Regions from separate parts of the Allosphingosinicella humi genome, predicted to be linked through region 4. Evidence: predicted binding sites of a transcription regulator. Region 4 holds the regulator's gene; each other region holds the start of a gene.
The links. Region 4 encodes LexA, which represses DNA repair genes until DNA is damaged. Its sites were predicted from a motif close to GTTCCNCNCTTGTTCT; they were not measured.
Positions count from the first base shown of each region.

Region 1 (7,068 bases), 250 kb from region 4:
TGTTGTAGGGCCGCAGCAGCGGATCGAAGCCATCTGCATCGGCCCCGACGACGATATGGAAGCGCGGCGCAACGATATCGCGCAGGCAATCGCGAAGGTGGATGACGGGTCGGGCGTCATCGTGCTGACCGACCTGTTCGGCGGGACTCCTTCCAACCTCGCCATCTCGCTGATGAAATCCGAGTCGGTCGAGGTCATCGCCGGCGTGAACCTGCCGATGCTGATTCGCCTCGAAGGCGCCCGCAAGACGATGGAAGTGAAGGCTGCGGTCGCGGCTGCCCGCGAGGCGGGGCGCAAATATATCTCCGTTGCCTCGGAGATTTTGGGGGAAGCGGCCTGAGCATGGCTAGCCGCACGGTTGAAGTCACCAACAAGCGCGGTCTCCACGCTCGAGCGAGCGCCAAGTTCGTCACGCTGGCTACCGAGTTGTCCGCGACGATCGAGGTGGAGAAGGACGGAACCAAGGTCTGCGGCACCTCTATCATGGGGCTGATGATGCTCGGCGCCGCCATGGGCGACGCCATCACCATCACGGCCGCGGGCGACGGTGCGGAGGCCGCTGCCGACGCACTGGCGGATCTGGTCGAGGCCAAGTTCGGCGAGGAATGATGTTCATCGTCATTGCGAGCGTAGCGAAGCAATCCAGACTGGCTTCGACGGCGACGGACTGGATTGGTTCGTCGCTCCGCTCCTCGCAATGACGAGACCCTAGTCCATGCCCCGCGAGATCACCGCCTTCTCCAATCCGCTCGTCAAGGACGTCCGGGCCCTTCGCGAAAAGAAGGGACGACGGCGCCAGGGCATGTTCATCGCCGAGGGGCTGCGCATCCTGACCGAAGCGCGCGAGGCGGGGCGGCTGCCGGCTATCCTCTTCTACGCCAAGGGCACGAACCATCCGCTGCTCGCAGCCCTGATCGCCGAGGTCGAGGCCGCGCACGGCGACGTCATCGAGACCAATGCCGACATTCTCCACAAGCTGAGCGGCAAGGAGAATCCGCAGACGGTGCTCGGCGTCTTCCGGACCTGGGACACGAGCCTCGACCGGATCGACCGCGCCTGCGCCGACCTGTGGATCGTGGCCCAGGCGCTGCGCGATCCGGGCAATCTCGGTACCATCCTGCGCACCGGCGACGCCGTCGGCGCGGGCGGGCTGATCCTGGTCGACGAGTGCGTCGACCCCTTCTCGGTCGAGGCGGTGCGGGCGACGATGGGGGCGCTCTTCACCCAGACGATCGCCACCACTGGCTGGCCGGATTTCATCCCCTGGCTCCGGGCCGGCGAGGGCGAGCTGATCGGCACCAGCCTCAACACCGCGCTCGACTATCAGGAGCCGCGCTACCGCAAGCCCGCCTTCATCCTGGTCGGCAACGAGGCGCAGGGTCTTCCCTCTACCTACGAGGCCGAGTGCGACACGCTCGTGAAGATCCCGATGCGGGGCAAGGCCGACAGCTTGAACGCGGCGGTGGCGACCGCGGTGATGGCCTATGAGGTCATCAACCAATGGCGCCACGCCGGGAACAAGTGAGTCCGTTCACGCGCTTCCCGCCTATGAGAGCCGTTACCGTGCCGAAATGGCCTGCCTGGCTGCTGCTGGCCGCCACCGGCGCCTGCGCCTATCCCGCCACGACCCCTCCGTCGCCGATTGGCGAAGAGGCGGTGTATCGCGCGCTTGGTCAGGAACCGGGCTGGACGGTAACGATCGCGGAAGATCGGATCGATTATGTGGGCGACTATGGCGAAACGCGGATCACCGTGTCGGCGCCCGATCCGCGCACGACCTTCAACGGCCACCGCTATGAGACCGAGCGGCTGATCGTCGACGTCACCCACAGCCGCTGCAACGACGCCATGAGCGGTCATGGTTATGCCGACACGGTAATGGTCGTCGCCGACGGCCAGACCCTTCACGGCTGCGGCGGCCAGCGCTGGCCCGATTGGGACATGTGAGCCCGAACCCTTCGCAGCCTTCCTGTCACCTGCTCCGTTCGTCCCGAGCGAAGTCGAGGGGCGCTGGCACAGAGTCATCACACACGCCCCTCGACTGCGCTCGGGACGAACGGGTCAGCATAGGCCCGTTAGCCCCCTATTCCGCAGCCTCGGCTTCGTCCTGGGCACTAAGTTTCGTGAGGGCCCGCGGGGTGGTGTCGATCACCGGCAGCGGGTCGATCTCCTTCCCGCCATGCGCCACTTCCAACGCCTCGAAGCGCTTGGCCTGGGTGAGGACCTGGCTCTCGAGGCTGCCGACGAAGCTGTTATAGGCGCCGGTCGCCAGTTCGAGGTTCCGGCCGAGCTTGACGACGTGACTGCCCATCGTGGCGAGGCGCGAATGGAGCTCCTTGCCCAGCCGGGCAATCTCGGCCGCTTCCTCGGCCAGTTTCTCCTGGCGCCAGACGCTGGCGACGGTGCGGGCGATGGCGACGAGATTGGTCGGTGTCGCTAGCAGGACGCGGCGCTCGAACGCCCATTCCCATAGCCCTTCATCCTGCTCCAGCGCGGCGGTGAGGAAATGTTCGCCGGGAATATACATGACGACATAATCGGCGGCGTCGCCGAATTGCTGCCAATAAGCCTTGCCGCCAAGCTGCATCGCATGATTGCGGAGCGACGCGGCATGCGCCTTGAGATGCCCCGCGCGGGCGACCTCGTCGACCTCGTCGGCGGCGTCCAGGAATGCGTTCAGAGAGCATTTGGCATCGATGATGATGTTACGGCCGCCGGGCAGCTTGACGACGACGTCCGGCCGCAAGCGCCCTTCCTCGGTCTCCACCGATACCTCGGATTCGAAATCGATGTAAGAAGATAGGCCGGCTTGTTCCAGGACATTGCGAAGACTTTGCTCGCCCCAGCGGCCCCTCGCCTTGGGGCTGGAGCGGAGCGCGTTGACCAGTTTCGCCGTTTCGTCCCGCACCTGACTCTGGCCCGACCGGACCAGCTCGACCGCCGCCTTCAATTCGCCATAGGTGCCGACGCGATCCTTTTCGACACGCGTGAGATTCTCCTCGTAGCGCTTCAAGGTCGCCTCGACCGGCTGAAGAAGCGTCTTCAGCTTCTCCTCGCTCTTCTCGCCGGCCTGGTTGAAGCGGGCATCGGCGCGCTCCAGGAATTGCTTTTGCGCCTCGCCGAGCAGCTTGCCGCCGATCTCGCCGAACTGGGCCGAAAGCGCCTCGCGCGCTTCCTTGAGCTCCTTGAGCTGCGCCTCGAAGGCGCGCTGCCGTTCCTCCTGCGCCGAGGCCAGACGAGCGCATTCCGTCCGCGCCTCGCCGCATTCGCGCCGAGCCTCCTCCAGCTGGGCTGAGAGCAGCGGCACCTGCTTCGCCCGCTCCTCGGCAGCGGCGAGATCGGCGATCGCCTTGCGGAAATCGTCGAGCCGCGCGTCCCGCTCCTCGCGATAGGCGGCAGCCTGGCGGCTGCCGGCGAACCAGCCGACGCTGAGGCCGGCGAGGAGCGCCACCACGACAAAGATGACCGGATCCATTGGCTCCCCCTCAATCGGAACGAATAGCGAACCTAAAGCAGGCGCCGCTGTGGCTCAAGGGGGTCGGGAACCGCGATGCTCAAAAATCCGTTCGCCTTCCGAACCGAGACAGGAGATCCGTCATGTCCATCGCCAAGATGATCGCCGCGCATCCGCAAGTCGGCGGCGATCTCAACGAGCCGCTCGCGCTGGCGGTGCGGCACGCCATGTTCTGCGCCGCGATCTGCACCAGCTGCGCCGACGCCTGCGCTGCTGAGGAAATGGACATGCGGCAATGCATCCGCACCTGCCTCGATTGCGCCGATGTCTGCGACGCGACGTTCAAGTTGGCGACGCGGCGGACCGGCTCGAACGAGCTGTTGCTCCAGGAGATGCTGCAGCTCTGCGTCACCGCCTGCGACATCTGCGCGGAGGAATGCGCCCGCCACGACCATGAACATTGCCGGCTTTGCGCCGAGATGTGCCGCGAGTGCGCGCGCGACTGCCGCGCCGCGCTCGAGACCTTCTGATGGAGCAGGGTCGGGCACGCAACCCGATGGGCGCGCGATGCATTATGACTTCATGACCAAGAGTGCTTTCCCCTTGCTGTCCGCCTCGGTCGCGCTTGCCGCCATGACGTCACTCAGCGCCTGCGGCGGTGGCCAGGCTACAGACAATGCAGCCCAGCCAGCAGACGAACTGGCCCAGCAGAATGCTGCGATCGCGATCCCTCCATCGGAGACCGATGCGCCACCTCCGCCGCCGACAGCGTCAGAGGTGGGCAATGAGAATGAGGGCGTGGGCGACGCCAGCAGCCATCGCCTGCCGCCGCCCGGCGCCTTCCGCTTCGTGGGATTATGGGCCGCCGAGGCCGGTATGTGCGATGGCCAGGCCTGGCGCTTCACACGCGAGAGCCTGGAAACGCCGGCCGGCTCGGTTTGCAAGTTCGTGAATGCTGTACAGGCCGATGGCGGCTACGATATCTCCGCGCGCTGCACGTCGGAGGGACCGCCGGTCGATGACAATCTGAAGATCCGCTTCGCCGAATCCGCCCAGGCGATGCTGTTCGAGGCCGAGAGCATCGCCGATGCGGGGCTTATCTATTGCGGTCCAGCGGAGTGAGAGGCGTCGGAAGCGAATTCCGAAACTAGCGTCATCCCGGCGAAAGCCGGGATCCAAGGACACCCAGGTAAGAAAGAAGAGCGGCTAATCCGCTGATTAACCGGCAACGCGGTATTCTTGGGTCCCGGCTTTCGCCGGGATGACGCGGGGATTAGGCGGCGCGTTTTGCTAATTCTTTGCGTGTCTTGGCGAGCTTCTTTAGCACCATGTCACGCTTCAGGCGGGAGAGATGGTCGATGAAGAGAATGCCCTCCAGATGGTCCATCTCGTGCTGGAGGCAGATGGCGAGGAGGCCGTCCAGCTCTTGCTCACGGGCCTTGCCCTGCTCGTCCAGCCAGCGGGCGCGGATCCGGTCCGGGCGATCGACCTCGGCATATTGGTCGGGCACCGAAAGACATCCTTCGGTGTAGGACTGAAGCGTCTCCGAAGCCCAGACGATCTCGGGATTGATGAAGACCCTGGGATCGCGGACGGGATCGCCGCCCTCCTCTTCCGGTTCTTGTAGGTCGATGACGAGGACCCGCTTCGGCACGCCGACCTGGATGGCCGCGAGGCCGATCCCGGGCGCGGCGTACATCGTTTCGAACATGTCGGCGATAAGCGCCCTCAGATCGTCGTCAACCGTCTCAACAGGCGTGGAAATCTGCCGCAGCAGCGGGTCGGGAGTCTCGATGATCGGAAGCAAGGCCATGCCGATTCAGCTAGGTATGGAGAAGACCGCCGTCAAGGCGCTAGGCCACCGGTCGTCGTGCCCTCAGCGCCTGCGCCAGCGTGCCTTCGTCAAGATAGTCGAGCTCGCCCCCAACAGGGAGGCCGTGCGCCAGCTGGGTCAGGCGAATGGGATAGGATTCCAGCCGCTCGGCCAGATAATGGGCGGTGGTTTGACCCTCGAGGGTCGCGTTCATCGCCAGCACGACCTCGTCGATGCCGCCGGCGGCTACGCGGGCGATCAGGCTGTCGATGGCCAGATCCTCGGGCCTTACTCCCTCTAGCGCTGAAAGACGCCCGCCAAGTACATGAAAGCGACCGGGAAAGAGGTGGGACCGGTCGAGTGCCCAGAGGTCCGATACCTCCTCGACGACGCACAGCAGACGAGCGTCGCGGCGCGGATCGGCGCAGATGCCGCAGGGGTTGGTCGTGTCGACGTTACCGCAGATGGAGCAGACGGCGAGGGCCTCGTTCACTCGTTCCAGAGCGCGGAGCAAGGGCGCCATCGCCGTCTCGCGCTTCTTCATGAGATGCAGCACCGCGCGGCGGGCCGAGCGTGGCCCAAGGCCGGGAAGGCGGGCCAGCGCCTGCGTGAGGGCGTCGATCTCGGGCGAGGTCATGGCCGGGGCATAAGGCGGGAGCGCGCGGCTTGCCAAGCGCATTTCAGGGGATAGAGCGGTGCCATGCGCATCGCTTTCATGGGAACGCCCGATTTCGCCGTGCCGACGCTCGACGCCCTCGTTGCGGCAGGGCATGAGGTCGTCGCCGTCTATTCGCAGCCGCCACGACGCGCCGGTCGCGGCAAGGCGCTGAGACCCTCGCCGGTACAGGAAGTGGCGGAGGGCCTGGGCATTGAGGTGCGGACGCCGGTGAGCCTGCGCGACGCGGAGGCTCAGGCAGCGTTCGCCGCGCTCGATCTCGATGTGGCGGTGGTGGCGGCCTATGGTCTCATCCTGCCCGCGCCGGTGCTGGACGCGCCGCGGCATGGTTGCCTCAACGTTCACGGGTCGATCCTGCCGCGCTGGCGTGGCGCAGCGCCCGTGCAGCGCGCAATCCTGGCCGGCGATGAGACGACCGGCGTCACCATCATGGGAATGGAGCTAGGGCTGGATACCGGGCCGATGTACGCCGTCCGGGAGACGCCGGTCGACGGCAAGACGGCGGGCGAACTTACCGAGGAGCTGGCGGCGATCGGCGCGGCCTTGATGGTGGAGGTGCTGGACGACCTTCCGCGCCTGACGCCGACGCCCCAGCCCGAGGAAGGCGTTACCTGCGCCGCCAAGATCGACAAGGATGAGGCGCGGCTGGATTTCAGCAAGAGCGCCGTAGAGGTCGAGCGGCAGATCAGGGCGTTCAACCCCTTCCCCGGCGCCTGGTTTGAACATGGCGGCGAGCGGATCAAGATATTGGCGGCGAGCGTGGACGAGCGCAGCGGCGAGGCCGGGACGACGATCGATCATGGCCTGGAGATCGCCTGCGGCACCGGCGCCATCGTGCCGAGCTTCGTCCAGCGGGCGGGCCGTGCCGTCATGACGCCATCCAAGCTGCTGCGGGGTTTTTCGATCCCGGCGGGCATCCGCCTCGGATGACGCGCTTCCGCCTGACCGTGGAGTATGACGGCCGCCCGTTCATGGGCTGGCAGCGGCAGGGACATGGCCCTTCGGTGCAGCAGGCGATCGAGGAGGCGGTTTTCGGCATCACCGGCGAGCAGGCGACGCTCCATGCAGCCGGGCGCACCGACGCCGGAGTCCACGCGCTGGCGATGACGGCCCATGTCGACGTGG
Region 1 is NZ_QFFF01000002.1:22,064-29,131, reverse strand. Features, by position in the region: gene DF286_RS13480 (PTS sugar transporter subunit IIA) at 1-340, shown strand, start outside; gene DF286_RS13475 (HPr family phosphocarrier protein) at 343-609, shown strand; gene DF286_RS13470 (TrmH family RNA methyltransferase) at 716-1,525, shown strand; gene DF286_RS13465 (hypothetical protein) at 1,564-1,947, shown strand; gene DF286_RS13460 (DNA recombination protein RmuC) at 2,084-3,475, opposite strand; gene DF286_RS13455 (four-helix bundle copper-binding protein) at 3,598-3,984, shown strand; gene DF286_RS13450 (hypothetical protein) at 4,037-4,576, shown strand; gene def (peptide deformylase) at 4,728-5,267, opposite strand; gene recR (recombination mediator RecR) at 5,308-5,904, opposite strand; gene fmt (methionyl-tRNA formyltransferase) at 5,968-6,873, shown strand; gene truA (tRNA pseudouridine(38-40) synthase TruA) at 6,870-7,068, shown strand, end outside.
Region 1: DF286_RS13460 (DNA recombination protein RmuC) is a predicted target of LexA. The motif match lies at 3,492-3,507, and genes of this name have one in related genera.

Region 2 (7,068 bases), on a different contig from region 4:
TCTTTATGCGCCGCCGGAGACCGAGCTGCTGTCCAAGGCGAGGAATATCGGACTGCACACCGTCAACGGGCTCCCGATGCTGATCGGCCAGGCGGCGCCAGCCTTCGAGCTGTTCTTCGGCGCGCCCGCCCCGCGCGAGCACGACGCCGAGCTTCGCGAGCGGCTGACGCGATGATCGTCCTTGGTCTCACCGGCTCTATCGGCATGGGCAAGTCGACGGTCGGCGCGATGTTCGCCGAAGAGGGCGTGCCGCTGTTCGATGCGGACGCCGTGGTGCATCGGCTACAGGGTCCGGAAGGGGCGCTGGTGGCCGAGGTCGAGGCGCATTTCCCCGGCACAACCGGCAGTGGCGGGGTCAATCGCACGGCACTGGCCGAAGCGGTGCTGGGGGAGCCGGCGCAGCTCAGGCGCCTGGAGGCGCTGGTTCACCCGGCGGTCGCCCAGGAAAAGGAGGCATTCCTCGCTGCCCATGCCGAGGCGCCGCTTGTCGTCCTCGATATCCCTCTGCTGTTCGAAAAGGGCGGCTGGAGGTCCGTCGACAAAATCGTCGTCGTGTCCGCTCCCGCCGAAATCCAACGGGTCCGCGTGCTCGCCCGCCCCGGCATGACCGAAGAGAGACTGGACGCGATTCTAGCCCTGCAGACGCCGGACGCGGAAAAGCGCGCGCGGGCCGACTTCGTGATCGAGACCGGCGGCTCGTTCGACGAGACTCGCACTCAGGTGCGCGCGATCATCGCTTGTCTCACACGCCCGTCCGTCGGATAAGGAAGCCATGCGCGAAATCGTGTTTGATACCGAGACGACGGGCCTCAACCCGCTCGCTGGCGACCGCATGGTCGAGATCGGCTGTGTGGAGCTCGTGAACCGGGTCGAGACCGGCCGCACCTTCCACGCCTACTTTAATCCAGGCCGCTCAATGCCGAGCGAAGCGCAGGCGGTCCACGGCCTCAGCGACGCCTTCCTCGCCGACAAGCCTGGCTTTTCCGACCTGTGCGAGGATCTGCTCGAATTTGTCGGCGACAGTCCGCTGGTGGCCCATAACGCCAGCTTCGATTTCGGCTTCCTGAATCATGAGCTCGGTGTCTGCGGCCGCTCGCTCATCTGCATGACGCGGATGGTCGATACGCTGGTGTTGGCACGGCAGCGGCATCCGGGCGCCAAGCACAGTCTCGACGCGCTCTGCACCCGCTACGGTGTCGATCGCAGCCTTCGCATCAAGCACGGCGCGCTCATCGATGCCCAGCTTCTGGCTCAAGTCTATGTCGAACTCACCGGCGGGCGGCAGATCGGCTTCACCCTTCCGGTCGAAACCGAAACCGCCTCCCGCGCGGACGCGCCGGCGGCGCAGGGCGGCCTCGCTCCAATCATCGTCAAGATCCGCCCGCCGCGGCCGCACGCGCCGTCGGATGAGGAGCTCGCGCGGCATGCCGCATTTGTAGCCGGGCTCGTCGACCCCATATGGAATCGGGTGGAGGGGCGCGGTTGACGGGAAGCCGACGGGCGGCCTATCCGGCAGCCCAAAATTAGAACTGGAGAGTATGATGGAAATCCGGGTCTCTGGTCATCAGGTCGATACCGGCGAGGCTCTCAAGCAGCATGTCCGCGAACGGCTGAGCGCCATGGTCGACAAATATTTCGAACGGGCGATGTCAGCCACCGTGACGTTCGGCAAGGGCCCGCACGACAATGCCTTTACCTGCGACATCGTCGCGCATGTGATGCAGGGCGTGATCCTCAAGGGCTCCGGCCAGGCGGCCGCCGCGCATCCCGCCTTCGACCAGGCCGCGGAGCGGATCGACAAGCAGTTGCGTCGCTACACGCGCCGCCTCAAGGACCGACAGGGCGCGACCGTTGCCGAGGCGCTGGCCGAGATTTCGGCCGACGCGGCCTACACGGTCTTCGCCGCGGCGGACGAGGAAGCGGAGCCAATCGGCAGTCCACCCGTGGTCGCCGAGACCAAGGTCGACATCCCCGATGCTAGTGTTTCGGACGCCGTGATGCTGCTCGATCTTCGCAACACCAATGCCCTCCTCTTCCGCAACAGCGGCACCGGCAAATTCAACATGGTCTACCGCCGCGGCGACGGGACGATCGGCTGGGTCGAACCGAAACACGACTAGACCAGTGTCCCGCGGGTGGGGGCGCCCGTGCCAAACCAAATCGAAAATGGGAGCCCCGGCGGCTCCTAGCGGTGCATGATGAACGATCTCTCACAATTTCTGGCTGCGGACAGTGTCGACGCGGCGATGACCGTAAGCAACAAGAAGGGGCTGTTCCAGCAACTGGGGGCGGCGGCTGCCCGCCAGACCGGCCTTCCCACCAAGACGATCGTCGCCGCCTTGAACGATCGTGAGCGGCTCGGCAGCACCGGCTTCGGCGGCGGAACCGCCATCCCGCACAGCAAGATCGAGGGGCTGGACCGGATGTTCGGCTACTTCGCCCGCCTCAGCACACCGATCGAGTTCCAGGCGGTGGACGAACTGCCGGTCGACCTCGTCTTCCTGCTGCTTTCACCGGTCGATGCCGGCGCCGACCATCTGAAGGCACTGGCCAGCGTCAGCCGGACTCTGCGGGACCGGACGACGGCGGCCAAGCTAAGGGGGGCGCGGTCGCGCGACGCTCTGTTCGCGCTCCTGGCGGGGGCGGAAACCCGTGACGCGGCCTAAGGCCGAGCCGAAGCATGCCGGTGCCGATGCCCATTATCGGGCGCTCGAATCCCTTTACAGGCAGGCGCCCGTCAACGGCCTGTTCGACTCCTCGCTGGAGATAGTCGAGGAAGGCTTCGCGCGCATTCGCTTCCAGGTCGACGAGTGCCACTATCACGCCGCCGGCGCCGCCCATGGCACGCTCTACTTCAAGATGATGGACGATGCGGCCTTCTACGCGTGCAACAGCCTGGTGACGGATCGTTTCCTCCTCACCACCGCCTTCAACCTCAACTTCACCCGACCGCTGAAGGCCGGGGAAGTGGTTGCCGAGGGACGCTGGGTGAGCGGGCGGCGGCGGGTCTTCGTCGCCGAAGCGCGATTGATCGACGGGACGGGAGAGGAAGCTGCGAGGGGGACGGGCACCTTCATGCGCTCCCACATCCCGCTCACCAGCCTCGCCGGCTACCAGGGCTGATGGAGCCGCGCCTCTCGACCTCTGTCCTTGTCACGGCGCTGATCCGACTCTCGGAATCGCAAGGCGGGTTCGCCTCGGTGCTGGCCAGGGGCGACGCCACCGCCGGCGCGCTGCTGGTGATATTGGCGGAACGCGGCAGAAAACGGCAGATTTTGGAGCGCATCCTCCAACCCGACGGACGCTATGCCTGGCATCCGGCACGCGAGGCGGCCGGCAACGAAGAGGAGCTTCAAAGGTTCCTCGATCGTCGGCGGAAATTCGATCCCGATCTGTGGGTTCTGGAACTGGATATCGCATCCAGCGAACGGTTCGCCGACGGAATGAACGATTTTCGTTGACCGCGCTGCGCTGCACAATCAGACCGCCCGAGCATTTTTTCTCGGGAGCGGGGGGCTGCGCAAACGCTTGGAAGTTCAAGCGGCAGCCACGCAAGTCGGGGGGAAGATCAGCATTGCCAGTGTTTAAGGCATTGCGGCGATCGACCAACCGCCATTGTCAGATGCTGAATGTTCTCCATCACTCGCGCCGCCGCTTATGCGGTGGCCTTTGTCAGCTTGGCCGCGTCGGTGGCCTTCGCCGATCCCTCCATGGCTTGGGACATTGAATCGGCGCCGATAACTTCACGTTATATCGATCACGCGTCGGCCGATCTTGACGGCAGCGCGCTGGCTACCAATCCGCAGGGCCCGGCCCGTCTTGCGCACGACGTCGATTTCTCCACTCCTGTCGCCACTCATGCCGTCGCCGCCGTTGCCGGGGGCGGTATCGACGTTGCCGAGATGGGCGATGCGCAGCCGCTCCACGAGCTGGTCGACGATTACGCCGCCGCCGAGGCCGCCAACGAAGAGCTCGAATGCCTCGCCAGCGCTGTCTATTTCGAATCCAAGGGTGAGCCGCTCGAGGGCCAGCTCGCCGTCGCCGAGGTGATCCTCAATCGCGTGGAGTCACCCAAATTCCCCGACACGATTTGCGGCGTGGTGAAGCAGAGGAACCAATTCTCCTTCGTTCGCGGCGGGCGGATCCCATCCGTGCCCACGTCCAGCAGCGCCTGGCGCAAGGCGGTGGCGATCGCCCACATCGCCAAGCAGGACCTCGCCGATAGCGCCGTTTCGACGGCGATGTTCTTCCACGCCAACTATGTCCGGCCATCCTGGCGGGGGCTCACCAGGGTCGCTTCGGTCGGCAACCACATCTTCTATCGATAAGGAACCAAGCTAGTTCGCTGCCTCCTCATTGCGAGGAGTGGAGTGACGAAGCAATGCAGGCGACGTTCTGGATTGCTTCGCCCTGCTCGTAGCGACAGCGCGACCCTGCCCGCCTTTCATCCGTTCCCTTTTCATTCTAGGGTCGGGCATGGCCACCCTTCCGAGTCCCGGGCGCTGCTTAGCCGACGAGCCGCTGGCGGCGCAGGATGTTGCGCGCGGCATCGCTCGGCTCTTCTTTCGCCAGGACCTGTTCGGAATCTGCGAGGTGCCGCTGCCTAACGGGCGGCGGGCCGACATGATGGCGCTCTGTCCCAAAGGGCTGCTCACCATCGTCGAGATCAAGGTATCGCGCGCGGATCTGCTCGGCGATCAGAAATGGCCGGACTATCTCGACTATTGCGACCGCTTCTTCTGGGCGGTGCCGCCGGGCTTCAGTCTCGATCCATTCGAGGCGGAGGCGCTGGGTCCCGACGTGGCGGGCCTGATCGTCGCCGATCGCTACGACGCCGCCGTGCTCAGGGACGCGCCTCTGCGCCGGCTCGCCGGTGCGCGGCGCAAGGCGGAGACGCTGCGATTCGCGCGCCGCGCCGCCCAGCGCTTAGCCGGCCAGCTCGATCCCGGACTGGCGGGACTCGATTAGAGAACCGGCCCAGCGACTGCCTTGGTCGGCTTGGAAGGACCTTGCTCCAGCGCGTGGAGAATGTTGGCCGCCCGTTGGTCACGCTTGGCATAATCGAGGGCGGAATAGCCGGCGATGCTGTCGGTGTGCTTCGGATTGGCGCCGCTTTCGAGCAGCAGCCGCACCATCGGCAGGTTGCGCCGATGGACCGCGAGGATCAGCGGGGTCTCGCCCCGGCTGTTGGGCGCATCGACCTTCGCGCCGATACTCGCCAGCAGCCGCGCGCCCTCGACCCAGCCGACCTGGGAGGCAAGCGCCAGTGGCGTGTTGCCCTCATCGTTGCGGATATTGGCGTCGGCGCCCTTGCCGAGCAGGAAGCTCAGCCAGGCATAATCGCGGCGGCGGACCACGGTGTGCAGCGCCCCGTCGCCAAATTCGCCGCCCGTGGCATTGATCACGATCGAACCCGGGACCGAGACGAGTTGCGTCACCGTCGCGCCGTCGCGCTTCTTCACCGCTTCCAGGAACTTATGGCTCTCCGTGTTGAACTGCGCCGCGGCGGGCGCGGCCATGAGGCCGAGAGCGACGGCCCCGAATAGGACGATGGTTCTGCGGATCACGATTGTCTTCCCTGCTCTTATCCCGGCTTGATTGCAGGGCCATAGCAAAGCAAGGCTGCTCCCGCCATGAACGAACGCAATTATCTGACCCTTTTCGCGCTGCTCCTTTCGCTGCTTATCGCGGGCTGCTCCCCCGGAGCAAACGAAGCGAGCGAAGCCCCTCCGCTCGCGGGAGCCTCGATCGGCGGCCCCTTCACCCTCACCAATCAGGATGGCGAGCGGGTGAGCGACAGCGATTTCGCGGGCCGTTACCGCCTCGTCTATTTCGGGTTCACATACTGCCCCGACGTCTGCCCGGTCGACCTGCAGCTGATCGGGCAGGGTCTGCGTCAGCTGGAGGCGAGCGATCCGGAGGTCGCCGCCAAGGTGCAGCCGATCTTCATCAGCGTCGATCCGGAGCGCGACACGCCGGCGGTGCTGAAGGAATATGTCGCCGCCTTCCATCCCCGCCTGATCGGCCTCACCGGCACCCCGGAGGAGATCGCTGCCGTCGCCAAGAACTTCGGCGTCTACTATATGAAGGAGCAGACGGAAGGCGCCAGCGAGTATCTGGTCAACCATTCGCGGATCGCGATGCTGTTCGGGCCCAAGGGCGAGCCGATCGCCATCATCCCGCACGACCAGGGAGCCGCCGCCATCGCCGAGGAGCTAAAACGCTGGGTGAAATGAGCGATCGTTTCTGGGAGAAGCCGCTGGCGGCGCTCACCCGCGCTGAGTGGGAGGCACTGTGCGACGGCTGCGGCAAATGCTGCCTGCACAAGGTCGAGGATGCCGACAGCGGCGAGATCTATCCCACCAATATCGCCTGCAAGCTGCTCGACCGGCATAGCTGCCGCTGCTCCCATTATCGCGGCCGCAAGGCCTTCGTGCCGGATTGCGTGAGGCTGACGGCTGACAAAGTCGGGGCGTTGTCCTGGCTGCCTTCGACCTGTGCCTACCGTCTTCGTGCGGCGGGCAAGCCGCTCCCCGACTGGCATTATCTGATCAGCGGCGACCGCGAATCTGTCCACGCGGCAGGCATGTCGGTGCGCGGCTGGACCGTGGCCGAGGACGAGGCGGGCGATATCGAGCATCATCTCGTCGACCGTGACCTCTGAACTGAGCTTCGAGGCCGGCAAGCTCAGCGTCACGCTGGTCGTCAAGCCGTCGCCGCGCGCCCGCGTGCTGCGACTGCGCGTCGATCCGAGAACCGGAGGCGTGGTGCTGACCGTGCCGCGCGGCGTCTCCCGCCGCCGGGCGCTCGCCTGGGCTTCGGGACAGCGGGAATGGATCGAGACAGCCCTTGCCGACATACCCCCGACCGTCGCCATTGCACCCGGAGGCGAGCTATCGCTGTACGGCGTGCCCCACCGCATCGACTGGCAGCCGGATCATCCCCGTGCCGTGGGGGTCGAGGATGGGCGGATCCTGACCGGCGGGCCGGCCGATATGGTCGAGCCGCGGCTGCTGCGCTGGCTGAGGCAGCACGCGCGCGCCATTCTGGATGACGAAACGCGGCATT
Region 2 is NZ_QFFF01000001.1:1,270,762-1,277,829, forward strand. Features, by position in the region: gene DF286_RS06225 (shikimate dehydrogenase family protein) at 1-175, shown strand, start outside; gene coaE (dephospho-CoA kinase) at 172-765, shown strand; gene dnaQ (DNA polymerase III subunit epsilon) at 773-1,486, shown strand; gene hpf (ribosome hibernation-promoting factor, HPF/YfiA family) at 1,542-2,120, shown strand; gene DF286_RS06245 (PTS sugar transporter subunit IIA) at 2,199-2,666, shown strand; gene DF286_RS06250 (PaaI family thioesterase) at 2,653-3,123, shown strand; gene DF286_RS06255 (DUF1491 family protein) at 3,123-3,461, shown strand; gene DF286_RS06260 (cell wall hydrolase) at 3,630-4,328, shown strand; gene DF286_RS06265 (MmcB family DNA repair protein) at 4,477-4,968, shown strand; gene DF286_RS06270 (ankyrin repeat domain-containing protein) at 4,965-5,567, opposite strand; gene DF286_RS06275 (SCO family protein) at 5,634-6,236, shown strand; gene DF286_RS06280 (YcgN family cysteine cluster protein) at 6,233-6,664, shown strand; gene DF286_RS06285 (M48 family metallopeptidase) at 6,654-7,068, shown strand, end outside.
Region 2: DF286_RS06265 (MmcB family DNA repair protein) is a predicted target of LexA. The motif match lies at 4,451-4,466, and genes of this name have one in related genera.

Region 3 (7,068 bases), on a different contig from region 4:
GAAAACGAGGTCTGGCTTGTGGGTCTTGATCGCGCGGATCGCCTCGCGGCCGTTGGAGCAGGTGTCCACGACCTCGACATCCTCATGCTTTTCCAGGCGCAATTGCAGCCCCTGGATCGCAAGCGGTTCGTCGTCCACCAGGATCGTGCGGATGGTCATTTCGGCTCCTCAACTTGATAGGGAATTTCGATGATAACCCCAAAGCCCCCCGTAATGTTCGTTTGAGTCTCAAACCGCTGGTCTGCGCCATAGGCTTGCGCCAGACGGTCTCTTATGTTCGCCAGACCGACGCCGGTCGACGTCTGTCCCGGCCTTAGCGCCTGCCCGTCCGCCCCCGGGCCGGTGTCCGAAACGGTGATCACCACCTTGTCACCGACCTTCCTGGCCTCGACCGCGATATCGGCACCTTCCTCCTGCGGTGTCACCGCATATTTGATCGCATTCTCGACCAGCGGCTGGAGCAGGAGGGATGGCAAACGCGCACGCGCCACCGCCGGATCGATGTTGAACCGCGGCCGCAGCCGCTCCTCGAAGCGCATCTTCTCTATTTCGAGATAGAGCTTCAGAGTTTCAACCTCTTGCGCCACCGTCACCGATCCCGTCGGCTCGTTGACGAGCGTATAGCGCAGAAAGGAGGAGAGGCGGGAGAGCATCGCATTCGCCCTGTCCGTCTGTTTCAGCAGCACCAGGGTCGAGATCGAGTTCAAGGTGTTGAACAGGAAGTGCGGATTGAGCTGGTAGCGCAGCATGGCGAGCTGTGCCGCGCTCGCCTGATGCTCCAGCCGCAGCAGCTGGTCGGTCTGCTCTTCCAGCAGAAGATAATAGTTGATCCCGTAATAAAGCGCGGACCAGGCGGCGAGGAGCGAGAAATCGAGCAGGATGGCGCCGAGGAACTCGACGCCTTGCGGCCGGGTGCCGGGCCTCAGGAAGGTGGCGTGGCTCCAGGTCTCGATCGCGGAGAAACCGGCCGAGGCGATGAGCACGAGGGTGATCGACACCGCCCAGGTGATGATCGGCCTCAGCTTGATGAGGCGCCGGAAGGCGGCGGACATGAGCAGCGTGATCGAGTAGCCGGTCGCGGTCAGCAATGCCGTGTGGATGATGAAGGTGAACCCCATCGCATTGGCGATGCCGGAGAGCGCGCGCAGGATGAAATAGCCCGCCCAGCCCGCCGACTGCAGCGTCCAGAAGGCGCGGTTCTTGTCGGCGAAGAAGGGCTGCTGTTGGAGCCCGAAAGGCTTCGGCCGCTTTGCCGCGTCGCCGCCCAGGGGCGGGGCGGTCAGGGGGAAAGGTTCAGTCGCCACTGCCTTTTGCTTTACTCGGCAAAACGAGCATCGACCAGTCGCCAGCGTCCGTGACATGCTGCGCGACCGCCGCGCGCACGTCTTCCGGCGTCATCTCCTCATAGTGGGACAGGAAGTCGCGGGTCTGGTCGATCAGCTCGGGATGCCGGAGCCAATTCTCCATCGCATTCAGCCAATAGGCGTTGGTCCTGAGGCGCCGTTGGATGCCGCTGAGGATCGGATTCTGGGCCCGCGCGAACTCCTCGGGCGAGGCGGGCTTGGCGGCCATGTCGGCAACGATCTCCCGCGCGACGCGAAAGAAGGTGTCGACGCTCTCCGGGCTGATCGCCGAAGCCGCGTAGAAGATGCCCCAGTCCGGAAAGCTTTCCGACGTGCTGGAGGCGGCATTGGGCGAGTAGCTCGCGCCTTCGATCACGCGCAGCCGTTCGTAGAGCCGCACCTCGAACATGTTGGCGGCCATGCTCAGCGCCCGTCGCTGCTTGATATTGGCGGTGCCGCCGAAGGTGTTCCAGCCGATGATCGCATAGGCTTCGTCCGCGGCTCCGTTATGGGTGAAGACGGTCGGCTCCCGGCTGGGCTCCGGCGGACGAACGCTGAGCGAGTCCTCGGGAGCCTCGACCGGCGCACGCGCCGGCAGGGCGGCGACGCTGGCTTTCATCGCGGCCACGGTCGTCTCGAGGTCGACGTCGCCGACGACGATCGCATGGATCGGCCCCCGTGCCAGGAGGGGCGTGAAAAAGGCCTGGAATTCGTCGGCCGTGGCCGAGGCGATCGCCTCTCGGCTTACCGGAGTCCAGCGGGCATCGTCGCCACGGCTGAACGAGGGGAATTCGCGAGTCGCCCGGGCCGAGGCCGACGCGAAGTGTAGATCGTAGCTTTCAAGCCCGCTCGCCTGGTAGCGGGCGAACAGGGAATCGTCCCAGCGGGGATGGGCCAATTTGGCGGCGAGCAGCCGCAGCTGATCGGGAAGGTCCGTGCCGTTGGTCTGGCCGGCAAGCACCAGCGCGTCCTCGGCCACGCCGAAGCTCATCGCCATCTTGCGGCCGGTCAGCAGCCGCTCCATCGCGTCGAGATCGAGATCGCCTATGCCCGAGGCGCCGACGATCCCGTCGAGCCAGGCGAGCGAGGACTGATCGGCGGGCAGCCCCGAATAACCCCACCCGAAGCGGAGCTGGACGGAGACGGAGCCCTTCTCGAAATCGGTCTGCTTGAAGGTGAGGGTGGAGCCGTTGGCGAAGCGGACGATGGTGACGCCCAGATCCTCGATGGCTTGGCGCGAGACTTCCTCGCCCGGCGGCCCGAGCGGGGGCAGGTCGTCCATGCTTACGTCACGCCCCTCCACCCGTTCGGCCGGCGGAACCCCTTCAGCGGCGGCGAGGGCCGCTTCGGCCGCCTCGACGCTTGTCGCCTGGGGCGCGACGAGCATCAGCTTGGGTCCGATGCCTTCGAACAGCTCGCGGGTCGCGGCTGCCACCAACTCCGGCGTGATTTGCGGCGTCAGCTCGTCAAGGATGGCGAGCGCGGTTTCGGGGCTCGCGACGATGCTGTTGTTGTTGACGGCAGTCACCAGTTGCTCCGCCCATTGCTGCGATCGCACCGTGGAGGCACCGGTGACGGAGGACGTCGCGGCGGTTTCCACATTGTCGATCTCGCGGGCGATCTCGGCTTCGCTGGGCGGCGCCCGCAGCGCGTCGTTGATGATGGCGAAGACTTCGTTCAGCGCCTCCTGCCAATGGCCGTTGCGGGCAGTGATGTTGAGCTGGGTGAGATCGGCGATGTGGGTCGAGCGCGTCTCCCCCGTGGCGGCGCGGAGGAAGGAGGCGCCTTCGCGCGCCTTCGTCTCCAGCCGGCGGTTGACAATGCGGGCCGCGATCGAGCGGGCGAGATCGGTCTTCTCCCGGGCCTTGGTGTTGGGGAGCACTTCATAGGGTCGCAGCCAGAGCAGCGTGGCGCTGTGCGGCGCGCCCGGATAGGCGAGGGCGGCGGCGCGGCGCTCCGATGAGGCGATGGCGCCATAGTCCGGCTCCTCGGGCGCCGGCATGCTCGCCTGCCAGGGGCCGAAATGCTTGGCGATCAGCTTTTCCATCAGCTCCGGATCGGCGTCGCCGACCATGATCACCGTCGTCAGCTCCGGCCGGTACCAGCGTTCGTAGAAGGTCTTGAGCCCGTCGGCGGTCGCGCCCTTCAAGGTCGCGTCGGTGCCGATCGTATCGCGTGTCGCGATCTTGAGGCCGGCATAGAAGAGCGGCCAGCTTTCCTCCAGCATCCGGGTGGTGAGTTCGGGCCGCCGCCCTTTCTCCGCCAGGATCACCCGCCGTTCGGCCTCGACCGTGGCGGGATCGAACAGGGCGGTGTCGACCATGTCGGACAGGACATCGAGGCTGAGGTCGATCTCCTGCGGGTCGGCGCCGGGGAGGTCGAGCTTGTAGACCGTCTGGGTGGCGCTGGTCGACGCATTGGTGTCGCTGCCGAAGCTGGCGCCCAGTTTCTGCCAGGTCTCGCGCGCCTCGCCGTCGCCGAAGCCCTCGGTGCCGCGAAAGGCCATATGCTCGACGAAATGGGCCCAGCCGCGCTGATGATCCTCCTCGTTGAGCGAACCCGCGTCGATCCTGACGCGGATCGAGACCTGCTCGTCGGGCAGCGCATTCTGCCGCACTGCGTAGCGAACGCCGTTGGGAAGGGTGCCGAAGGTCCAGGCTTCGTCGCGTGGAATGTCGCTGCCGCGATAGAGCCAGTCCGGGTCGCCGGCGGCGTGGGCCGGGACGGTGACGAGGATGAGGAGAAGGGCGAGCAGGCAGCGCTGAAGAAAGGGCATCGGGTCCTGACTAAGATGGCGCGGGGTGTGGGAGCAGGCGGCGATCTCCTTTCCGTTCCAGTCGCTTGACTCTGGATGAACAGGAGGAACATAAAGAGAACAAGTGAGTCTTTGGAGTCGTTATGCCCGGTCCTTCGCCAACCCGAAACCCACATCTGGCGGCTCTGCGCGCCGAAGTGCGGGCGATCGAGGCGGCGGGGCGGCGGAAGGAGCGGGGATGCCTGCCTTTTGACGTGGAGGCGATGGACCGGCGGCTGGACGGTGGCGGACTGGCGATCGCGGCGCTCCATGAGATGACGGGCGAGCGTCCCGGACTTTCCGACGACGCGGCCGCGACCCTGTTCGCGGCCGGTATCGCGGCGCGGCTGCCGGGGGCGGTGCTCTGGACCTTGGCACGCCGCGACCTCTTCGCGCCGGGGTTGATGCAGGCGGGCCTGCCGCCGGACCGGGTGCTCTATGCCGAGGCGCGGAGCGACGAGGAGGTGCTGGCGGTGATGGAGGAGGGGCTGCGCCATGGCGGCCTCGCCGCGGTGGTGGGGGAAATCGCCCGCGTCTCCATGGCCTCGACCCGGCGGCTGCAGCTGGCGGCGGAGGAGGGCGGCACCACCGCTCTGATGCTGAAGCGCTGGCGCAAGGCGGAGGAGGACCCGCTGGGCATCCCGTCGGCCGCCATGACCCGCTGGCGCATCGCCTGCGTGCCGGGCGCCGAACTGCCGGTGGAGGAGGGGGTCGGCCGCGCCCGCTGGCGCCTCACCCTCGCCCGCCAGCGCGGCGGCCAAGCTTTTGAATGGATCATGGAGGCAACAGATGCCGAGGGTCGCCTCGCTCTACCTGCCGAACTTCGCGACCGACAGACTGCGGCGGCTGGACGGCTGGCAGCCTAATTCCTCCCCATCGCAACGCGATGGGGAGGGGGACCATGCGCAGCATGGTGGAGGGGTAAATGTCGAGGCCTCGCCAGTTATTCCAAGCTCCGCAGGATTCCCCTCCTCAGCCAAGGCTGGGGAGGAATTGGGCAAGCGCATCGCCGATTGCTCCTGTCCGCGTGGCGGCGGCTGGCGCCCCGGCGCGCGGTGGGCGCGGCAGGAAAATGCTCCGTCGCAGCCGCAGCCGAAAGGGATTGCCCAACCCGCCACAGCTCCCCTGATCACCACTCACCGCGTCGGCAACCGCATCGAGGTCGCCGCCGCCTGTCCGGCCGCCCAGGCGCTCGGTCTCCACGCCGGCATGCCGCTGACGCAGGCGCGCATCCTAGTGCCGGGCCTGGATGTCCGCGAGGCCGAACCCGGCGCCGACGCCGCCTTTCTCACCCGTCTCGCCTTGCTTGCGGCGCGTCGCTGGACACCGCGCGCCGCCGTTTCCGGCGCGGACGGTCTCTGGCTCGATCTGACAGGCGTCACGCATCTCTTCGGCGGCGAACGGCGGATGGCCGAGCGCATCCTCGTCTTCTGCGCGCGCCTCGGCTTCACCGCCCGCATCGCCGTCGCCGACAATTATGGCGCCGCCCATGCCCTGGCCCGGCATGGCAGCGACGCCATCCTGCTCTGTCCGCCGGGAAAGGCGGCTGAGGCCATCGCGTCTCTTCCCTTGGCGGCTCTTCGGATCGACGAGGAGGTGATCGCGCCCGCGCGCCGCCTTGGTATCGAACGGATCGGCGACATCATGGCCATGCCCGCCGCGCCCCTCGTTCGCCGCTTCGGACAAGGATTGCTCACCCGCCTGCACCAGGCGCTGGGGCGGGGGAGCGAAGCGTTCGAACCCATCGTTCCCGCTGACCCACCCCAAGCCATGCTCCGCCTCGTCGAACCGATCGCCACGGCGGAAGCGATCGAGCAGGTGCTGGCCGACCTGATGACGGCCCTCATCCGCACCCTGGAGGAGGAAGGTCTCGCCGCCCGCACCCTGACGCTCGCCTGCCTCCGGGTCGATGGCAGCGAGCAGCGCCTGCCGATCGGCACCGCCCGCGCTACCCGCGACGCCGCGCATCTCAGGCGCCTGTTCGCCATGAAGATCGAGAGGATCGAACCCGGTTTCGGCATCGAGGCCATGCGCCTCGTCGCCACCCGCTGCGAGCCTCTGGGCCCCGTGCCGATCGCGAGCCTCTTGGCAAGCGAGAAGCCTGAGCCCGATCTCGTTCCCTTGATCGACCGTCTCGCCGGCCGTCTCGGCGCTTGCCATCTCTATCGCTTCAGCGCCGTCGAAAGCGATGTTCCCGAACGCAGCGTCCATCGCCTCTCGCCGGTGGAATCCCCGGCAAACTGGCCGAAATGGCCTCGCCCCGTGCGGCTGCTCCCGCGCGCCGAGCCGGTCGAGAATGTGGTCGCCCTGCTTCCTGACGGTCCGCCCCGCCGCTTCACCTGGCGGGGACGAATGCACAGCATCCGCCGCGCCGACGGCCCCGAGCGCATCCATGGCGAATGGTGGCGCCGCACCGCCGAAGCGGAAGCGGTGCGCGACTATTTCCAGGTGGAGGATGAAGAAGGCGCCCGCTTCTGGCTCTACCGCCGCGGCGACGGCCTCGATCCGCGCACCGGCAATCTCGGCTGGTGGCTGCAGGGGGTGTTCGGGTGACCTACGTCGAGCTCCAGGTCGCGACGCACTTCAGTTTCCTCCGTGGCGTTTCGAGCACGGAGGAATTGTTCGCCGCCGCTCGCCTGCTCGGCCACTCCGCGATCGGGATTACCGATCGCAACACGGTGGGGGGGCTCGTCAAGGCGCTCAAAGCCGGAGAGGAAACGGGCGTGCATCTCGTCGCCGGCTGCCGCCTCGATTTGATGGATGGATCATCGTTGCTGGTCTGGCCTGAGGACCGCGCCGGCTGGTCCCGCCTCACTCGCCTCCTTACTCTCGGCAAGAGCCGCATCGACTGCAAAAAGGGCGAGAAGGGCCAGTGCTTCCTCCATTGGGAAGATGTCGCCGCCTGGAGTCAAGGGCTGGTCGCGGCGCTGA
Region 3 is NZ_QFFF01000001.1:1,986,474-1,993,541, forward strand. Features, by position in the region: gene DF286_RS09930 (LytR/AlgR family response regulator transcription factor) at 1-159, opposite strand, end outside; gene DF286_RS09935 (sensor histidine kinase) at 156-1,304, opposite strand; gene DF286_RS09940 (M16 family metallopeptidase) at 1,294-4,119, opposite strand; gene DF286_RS09945 (ImuA family protein) at 4,242-5,003, shown strand; gene DF286_RS09950 (DUF6504 family protein) at 5,131-6,690, shown strand; gene DF286_RS09955 (error-prone DNA polymerase) at 6,687-7,068, shown strand, end outside.
Region 3: DF286_RS09945 (ImuA family protein) is a predicted target of LexA. The motif match lies at 4,205-4,220, and genes of this name have one in related genera.

Region 4 (7,068 bases):
GGCGGGGGAGCCACAGGGAGGCGAGCTTGCCGGCCAAGCTATCGTGCGGATGAGCGGGAACGGGTTGCCCCTTGCGCTCGACACATCCGGACCTCAGGGCGATCCGATCACCACTTTGAGCTGGGTGCTGATCGTCGGCGGGGGAGTCATTCTCCTCATCGTCCTCGTGGCCCTCAGCATAGCCCTGTTCGGCGGGGCGTGGCGGCGGAGGATCGCCGGCGAAAAGATGGTGATCATCGGCGGCGTCCTTTTTCCCGTCGTCACCCTGACGGGCCTCCTCACCTACGGCCTCGGTCTCACGGCCGGCCTGGTCGGCACCGAGGACGCCGACCCGGTCCGCATCCATGTGACGGGCGAGCAATGGTGGTGGCGGGTCGAATATCTGGAACCCGAACGCTTCGCCTCCGCCAACGAGATCGTCATCCCGGCCGGCCGGCCCGCGCTGATCGACCTCGCTTCGGACAATGTCATCCACAGCTTCTGGGTGCCGGAGCTGGCGGGCAAGCTCGACATGATCCCCGGCAAGACCAACCGCATTCGCCTCCTCGCCGCAAAGCCGGGCGTCTATTACGGCGCCTGCGCCGAATATTGCGGAGGCCCGCACGCCCTCATGCTGTTCCGCGTGCGCGCGCTGTCGCCGGCCGACTATGCAGTCTGGCTGAGGCGCGAGGCGGGACCGGCCTTGCCGCCTTCGGAGCCGCTCGCCGCCGAAGGCGCGGCGCTGTTTCGAACTTTGGGCTGCGGTGGCTGCCACCAGGTGCGCGGCACGCCGGCGAGGGGGCTGGCCGGCCCCGATCTCACCCATGTCGCGTCCCGCCTGCATCTCGGTGCCGGAATCCTCCCCAACAACAAGGGCACGCTCGGAGGCTGGACCGCCAACCCGCAGCGGCTGAAGCCCGGCGTCAAAATGCCCGCTTATTCCGGCCTCTCCGCCAAGGAGCTGAGAGCCCTCGTCACCTATATGGACCGCCTTGAATGACGGACGAGGAAGCCGCCTTCCGCGCCGCTGCGAAGAACCTGCCGGACCCGCGGCCGCGGCCGGAGGAGGAGCTGAAGATATTGGAGGAGGTATGGCGCCAGCCGACCGGCTGGCGGCTGCCGACCGCGGTCAACAACAATATCGTGGGCGCCGCCTATGTCGGGGCGGCCTTGTTGTTCTTCGTGCTGGCCGGCTGCCTGGCGCTGCTGATGCGCAGCCAGCTGGCGACGCCGATGGCCGAAATCGTCGGCCAGGACACCTACAACCAGCTGTTCACCATGCACGGCACGGTGATGATGTTCCTCTTCGCGGTCCCGGCGGTGGAAGCGATGGGGGTGCTGCTGCTGCCCCAGATGCTGGCGGCGCGCGACCTGCCTTTCCCGCGGCTCTCCGCCTTCGCCTTCTGGGCCTATCTCGTCGGCGGTCTCGTCTTCTTCACCACCATATTCTTTGGCCAGTCGCCGGACGGCGGCTGGTTCATGTATCCGCCGCTCACCAGCTACATCTATTCGCCGGACAGCAAGGCGGACTGGTGGCTGCTCGGCATCGGCTTCATCGAGATTTCCGCCATTGCCGGCGCGATCGAGATCGTCGTCGGCGTGCTGAAGACCCGCTCGCCCGGCATGAGCCTGGACAAGCTGCCGCTGTTCGGCTGGGCGATGCTGGTCTTCGCCGGCATGATCATCGTCGGCTTCCCGGCGATCATCCTCGGCACCATCCTGCTGGAGCTGGAGCGGGCGTTCCACTGGCCCTTCTTCGTCGCCGAGAAGGGCGGCGACCCGCTGCTCTGGCAGCATCTCTTCTGGTTCTTCGGCCATCCCGAAGTCTATATCATCTTCATCCCCGCCGCCGGCATGATGTCGATGATCGTGCCGGTCGTCGCGCGGGCCAAGCTCGTCGGCTATCGGCTGATCGTCGCGGCTCTTGTGGCTACGGGCTTCATCAGCTTCGGCCTGTGGGTCCACCACATGTTCACCACCGGCCTGCCGCCCATCTCCACCGGCTTCTTCTCGGCCGCGTCGATGGCGGTGGCGATTCCGGCCGGCATCCAGGTCTTCGCCTGGATCGCCACCATCATGGCGGGGGAGCGGGCGCGATGGAATGTGCCGACGCTCTTCACCGTCGGCTTCCTCATCATCTTCACCATGGGCGGGCTCACCGGCGTGATGGTGGCGATGGTGCCTTTCGACTGGCAGGCGCACGACACCTATTTCGTGGTCGCCCACCTCCACTACGTCCTCATCGGCGGCATGGTCTTCCCGCTGTTCGCCGCCATTTATTACTGGGTGCCGATGGTGAGCCGCTTCGCCTTGTCCGAGCGGGTCGGAAAATGGGTGTTCTGGCTGATGTTCACCGGCATGCATCTCACCTTCCTGCCGATGCACTGGACTGGCTTCGCCGGCATGCCGCGCCGGGTCTACACCTATCTGCCGGAGATGGGCCTCGACGGCCTCAACCTCGTCTCGACGATGGGCGCCTTCACCATCGGCGCCGGCGTGGCGCTCTTCGTGATCGACATGGCGCTCAAGTTCCGCATGACGCAGGATGAGAATGCCGGCAACGTCTATGGCGGCGGCACCCTGGAATGGCTGCCCAACGGCTCCTACGCCGCCCGCAGCATCCCGATCGTGAAAAGCCGCGAGCCGCTGTGGGACAATCCCGAGCTCAGCGATCAGGTCGAGAAGGGGCAATGGTTCCTGCCGGGCGCGTTGACTCGCCGGCGGGAGACGATCGTGACGTCGCCGCTGAAGGCGATCCCGCAATATCTGGTCATCATTCCCGGCCCCAGCTGGTGGCACGTCGTCGCGGCCGTATTCACCGCCGTCTTCTTCCTCTCCCTGACGGTGAAGATGGTGCTGGTCGCGGTGATCGGCGGCGTCATCGCCATCGCCGCCATGCTGCGCTGGGTGTGGGAGCTCGACCAGGGGCCGGACCATGACCCGGTCGATGTCGGCGGAGGGCTGAAACTCCCCGTCTACATGCTCGGCAACAAGAATCACGCCATCTGGGCGGTGTGGGTGCTGATCGTCGTCATCGGCATGATCTTCACCTGCATGGTCTTCAGCTATGTCTATCTCTGGAGCGTCCAGCCGGACCGATGGCCCCCGCCGGGAACGAGGCTTCCCGGACTGCTCCACACGGGCGGCGCGCTCCTCCTCCTCGCAGGCAGCGCCGGCCTGCTGGCCATCGCCGACCGGATGCTGACGCAGGGACGAGGCAAGGCGGCTGTCGTCGCGCCGTTGCTAGCGGGCGTGTTGGTCCTCGGCGCGGCCGTCGGAGGCGACATCTGGCTGTGGACGCGGACCGGTCTCTGGCCGAGCGAAAGCGGCTATGGCGCCAGCACCTTCGCGCTCGGCTTTCTGAATGCCCAGAACCTCGCCGCCATCACCTTCATGGCCGGGTTGGTCGCGGCGCGCATCCTGGTCGGGCGCACCGATAATGTGCGGCGGCTGAGCTTCGATACGACAAGGCTCTTGTGGCGCTACACGATCGTCCAGGCGGCGGTGACCGTGATCGTCGCCCACGGCTTCCCGAGGCTGGTGTCCTGATGCCGCGGCGGAGCCTCGATACGCTTGCCAAATGGTCGGTGCTCCTGGCCGGGCCGCTGATCTGGTCGGCCCATCTCGGCCTGGTCTATTCCCTCGCCACCCTCGCCATCACCCTGACCTGGGAGGCGGGCCTCGTCTCGCGCCTCCTGATCGGCCTGGCCACGCTCATCTGCCTTGCCGCCATCGCCTGGATCGGCTGGGGCCTTTGGACCGGACGCCTGCCGCGCTGGGAGACGCCGCAGGCGGACCTCACCGGCCTCTGGCGCAAGGCTGGCGGGCTGCTTTGCCTGCTCTCCTTCCTGGCCGTGCTGTGGCAGGGGCTGCCGGCCATGCTCATCCCAGAAAGGCCGGCGAGTCATGATTCCCTTTTCGGGGGAACCGCGCCACCGAGAGAAACCGAGCCGGATTGATCGCATCGGTGGCGGAGCGCATAATGGCGCCGCCTCTGACTGCCGACGCCGGAGGTTTGGTCCGCCGGTGTGCGCTCGAGGCATCGGGCCTTCCGCCCGAGGGGAGATGGCGATGGACGAGAATAAGGACAGGGTCGAGGCAGAGTTCGAAAGCGGTTCGATGTTCTCGTCGAACAAGATCATGATCGGCATGGTCGTGATCGCGCTGCTCGCGGTCTTGATCGGCATGGGCGCTTAGCGACGGACTGGAAGCCTGAGCCGCGCAGGATAAGCGTGGAGAGTTGCGAATCGCTGGTCGAGCGCATTTGGCGAGGAGATGTCCGCTTCGTTCCGCTCCCGGAACATGCCGGCGAAATTACCTGTTTTACCCAACGCTTTAGGCAAGGTTAACGGGATGGTAGGGATACCACCGTAGATCCCGCCTCGACCAATTTTCGGGGGAGTGGGGAATGAACAATCAGGCGATGCTGAGCCTTGTCGGCGATGACAGCGAGATCGGGGGCGGCACATGCTTTCGGCTCTTGCTGGGCGCCAAGCTGGTGACGACGACCGGAGAGATGCCGGTCATGCTGCGCGAACTTTCGTCGGCCGCCGCGGTGGTGACGGGCGAGCGGCTGCCCTCCGTCGGCACCGACATCATCCTGAAGCGCGGCCGCCTGGAAACCCTGGCGACCGTCGCCTGGACCGACGGCACGCGCGCCCGGCTGGAATTCGAGGATCCGCTCAGCGGCATCGACCTGCTGGCGCAGATGAATCCCATCGGGCCTTCGCATCCGGGCCTGCCGAAATCGTTCAGCTGACGAGGATCGTTGATCGTCGCGGAGCCGGCGATAAGCCGTCCCCCCCTTATCAGGCGGAGTTGAAGCCTCGGCAATGACGCCGCTTTAGCTCAGCCTGAGCTGGCCGATGGCTCTAATAGCGTCTGAGCAGCCCCGACAGCCGGCCCTGCACCACCACTTGCTCGGGCCGGTAGCGCTGCGGGTCGTAGTTGCGATTGGCCGGGTCGAGACGGATCATCTGGCCTTCGCGGCGGAAGGTCTTGAGGGTCGCTTCCTCATTGTTGACCAGGGCGACGACGATCTCGCCGTCACGCGCCGTATCGGTCTTGCGGATCAGGGCGAAGTCGCCGTCGAGAATGCCTTCCTCGACCATCGAATCGCCGGACACTTCCAGCGCATAATGTTCGCCCGGCCCGAGCAGCGCGGCCGGCACGGACAGGCTCTCGGTGCCCTGCAAAGCCTCGATCGGCGTGCCCGCGGCGATGCGGCCGTGGAGCGGGATTTCCATGACGTCGTTGGCCGCGGCGGGCGGGGCAGGCGCCCTCAGCGGCACGACGTTGGCGCCGCCCTTCTCCGGCATGCGCAGCACTTCCAGCGCCCGCGCCCGATTGGGCAGCCGACGGATGAAGCCGCGCTCTTCCAGGGCCGAGATGAGGCGGTGGACGCCGGACTTGGACTTGAGCTCCAGCGCCTCCTTCATCTCCTCGAAGGAGGGCGACACCCCCGTTTCGACCAGGCGATCGTGGATGAAGCAGAGAAGCTCATGTTGCTTGCGAGTCAGCATCGGCGGTCCCCCATGGAACGTATACGGAACGTGTAAGGAACAGGTGTGACTGTGTCAAGCATCTACCCCCAGCGCCGGGCCGGCCGCCAGGCGTAGGAAATTTCCGAGCAGTTCGTGGCCGCATTCGCTGGCGATGCTCTCGGGGTGGAACTGGACGCCGTGGATCGGCAGCGTGCGGTGGCGAAGGCCCTGCACGGTCGCGTCCTCGGCGGTCGCGTTGACGGCAAGAGAGTCGGGTAGCGCGTCCGCGGCCACGGCCAGCGAATGATAGCGCGTCGCCCTAAAAGGGGAGGGGAGGCCGGCGAAGACGCCCGTCCCGTCGTGCCGCACGGCGCATGTCTTGCCGTGCATCGGCTTCGCCCGGACGACCTTGCCGCCGAAATGGTGGGCAATCGCCTGATGGCCGAGACAGACCCCAAGCAGCGGACGGCGAGCCTCGGCGCACAGCCGCACCAATTCGAGGGAGATTCCGGCCTCTTCGGGCGCCCCCGGCCCGGGCGAGATCAGAAATGCGTTTGCGTCGCTGGCGAGCGCCGCGGCGGCGGAGATTTCGTCGTTCCGCGCCACCTCGACCGCCGTACCAAGCTCGCGCAGATAATGGACGAGGTTCCAGGTGAAGCTGTCATAATTGTCGATGACGAGGATCATCGTGCTTCACGCCGGAAGATCCCGTTTACTCCGCGCCCGGTCCGGCCAGCTGCTGCCTCAGCCGCTCGACCGCACCTTCGTTGCGCTCGATGTTCAGGCCGGCTTCGATAGAGCGACCGAACTGCTCGGCATATTCCTGGCCCAATATGCCTTCGAACTGTCCGCGGGTGGCCTGGATCAGACCCGGCGAACTGCTCGCGTCGCCGGGCACCGACTCCTGAAGGTGGACGACGAACCAGCCCTGGCCGTTAGGCGCGGCGAGCAGGCGGGCCTTGCCTTCGGTGATGCTGAACAGCATCGCCAGCGGGGGCGGCACCGGCTCGTTCGGACGAGCGATGTCGATCCGGCGCGCGGTCACCGATTCCGGGGCGCTCAGGCGCGGCTGCGCTTCGGCGAAGGCCTGGGCGGGCGACGTCCCGCCGTTGATCTTGGCGACGATCGAGGCGGCGACGGCGCGCGCCCTCTCGAGCGCGCGGCGCTGGACGAGATCGGCCTTCACCCGGTCCTGGACCTCGGCGAGCGGCGGGGGCGCTGCGGGAATGGCCTCAGTGACGTCGAGGATGGCGAAGCGTTGTCCCTCCTCCAGGGTTTCGACCAAGGGGTCCTCGTCGACGCCCATGTCAAAGGCGGTCTCCAGCACCGGCTGCAGCTCGGGTGCGCGATAGTCGGGGTTGTCGAACTGGATGCCCGAGGCGGTGATCGGCGGGGTTTCGCGCAGGGTAAGTCCCTCCGCCTCGGCGACCTCCGGCAGGGTCGCGCCCTTGGCCAGGCGGTCTTCGATGCGGGTGACGAGGTCGGCCAGCGCTCCCTCGCGCTTCTGGGCGGCGAGCTGCTGCACGATCTCGTCCCGGGCCGCGGCCAGCGGCGTGGCCTCCGTGCGGGTGATGGCGTCCACGCGGATGACGTGCCAGCCCAGCGG
Region 4 is NZ_QFFF01000002.1:272,101-279,168, reverse strand. Features, by position in the region: gene DF286_RS14685 (cytochrome c oxidase subunit II) at 1-979, shown strand, start outside; gene DF286_RS14680 (cbb3-type cytochrome c oxidase subunit I) at 976-3,528, shown strand; gene DF286_RS14675 (hypothetical protein) at 3,528-3,938, shown strand; gene DF286_RS15520 (hypothetical protein) at 4,051-4,176, shown strand; gene DF286_RS14670 (hypothetical protein) at 4,388-4,738, shown strand; gene lexA (transcriptional repressor LexA) at 4,851-5,501, opposite strand; gene DF286_RS14660 (anthranilate synthase component II) at 5,556-6,149, opposite strand; gene DF286_RS14655 (peptidyl-prolyl cis-trans isomerase) at 6,175-7,068, opposite strand, start outside.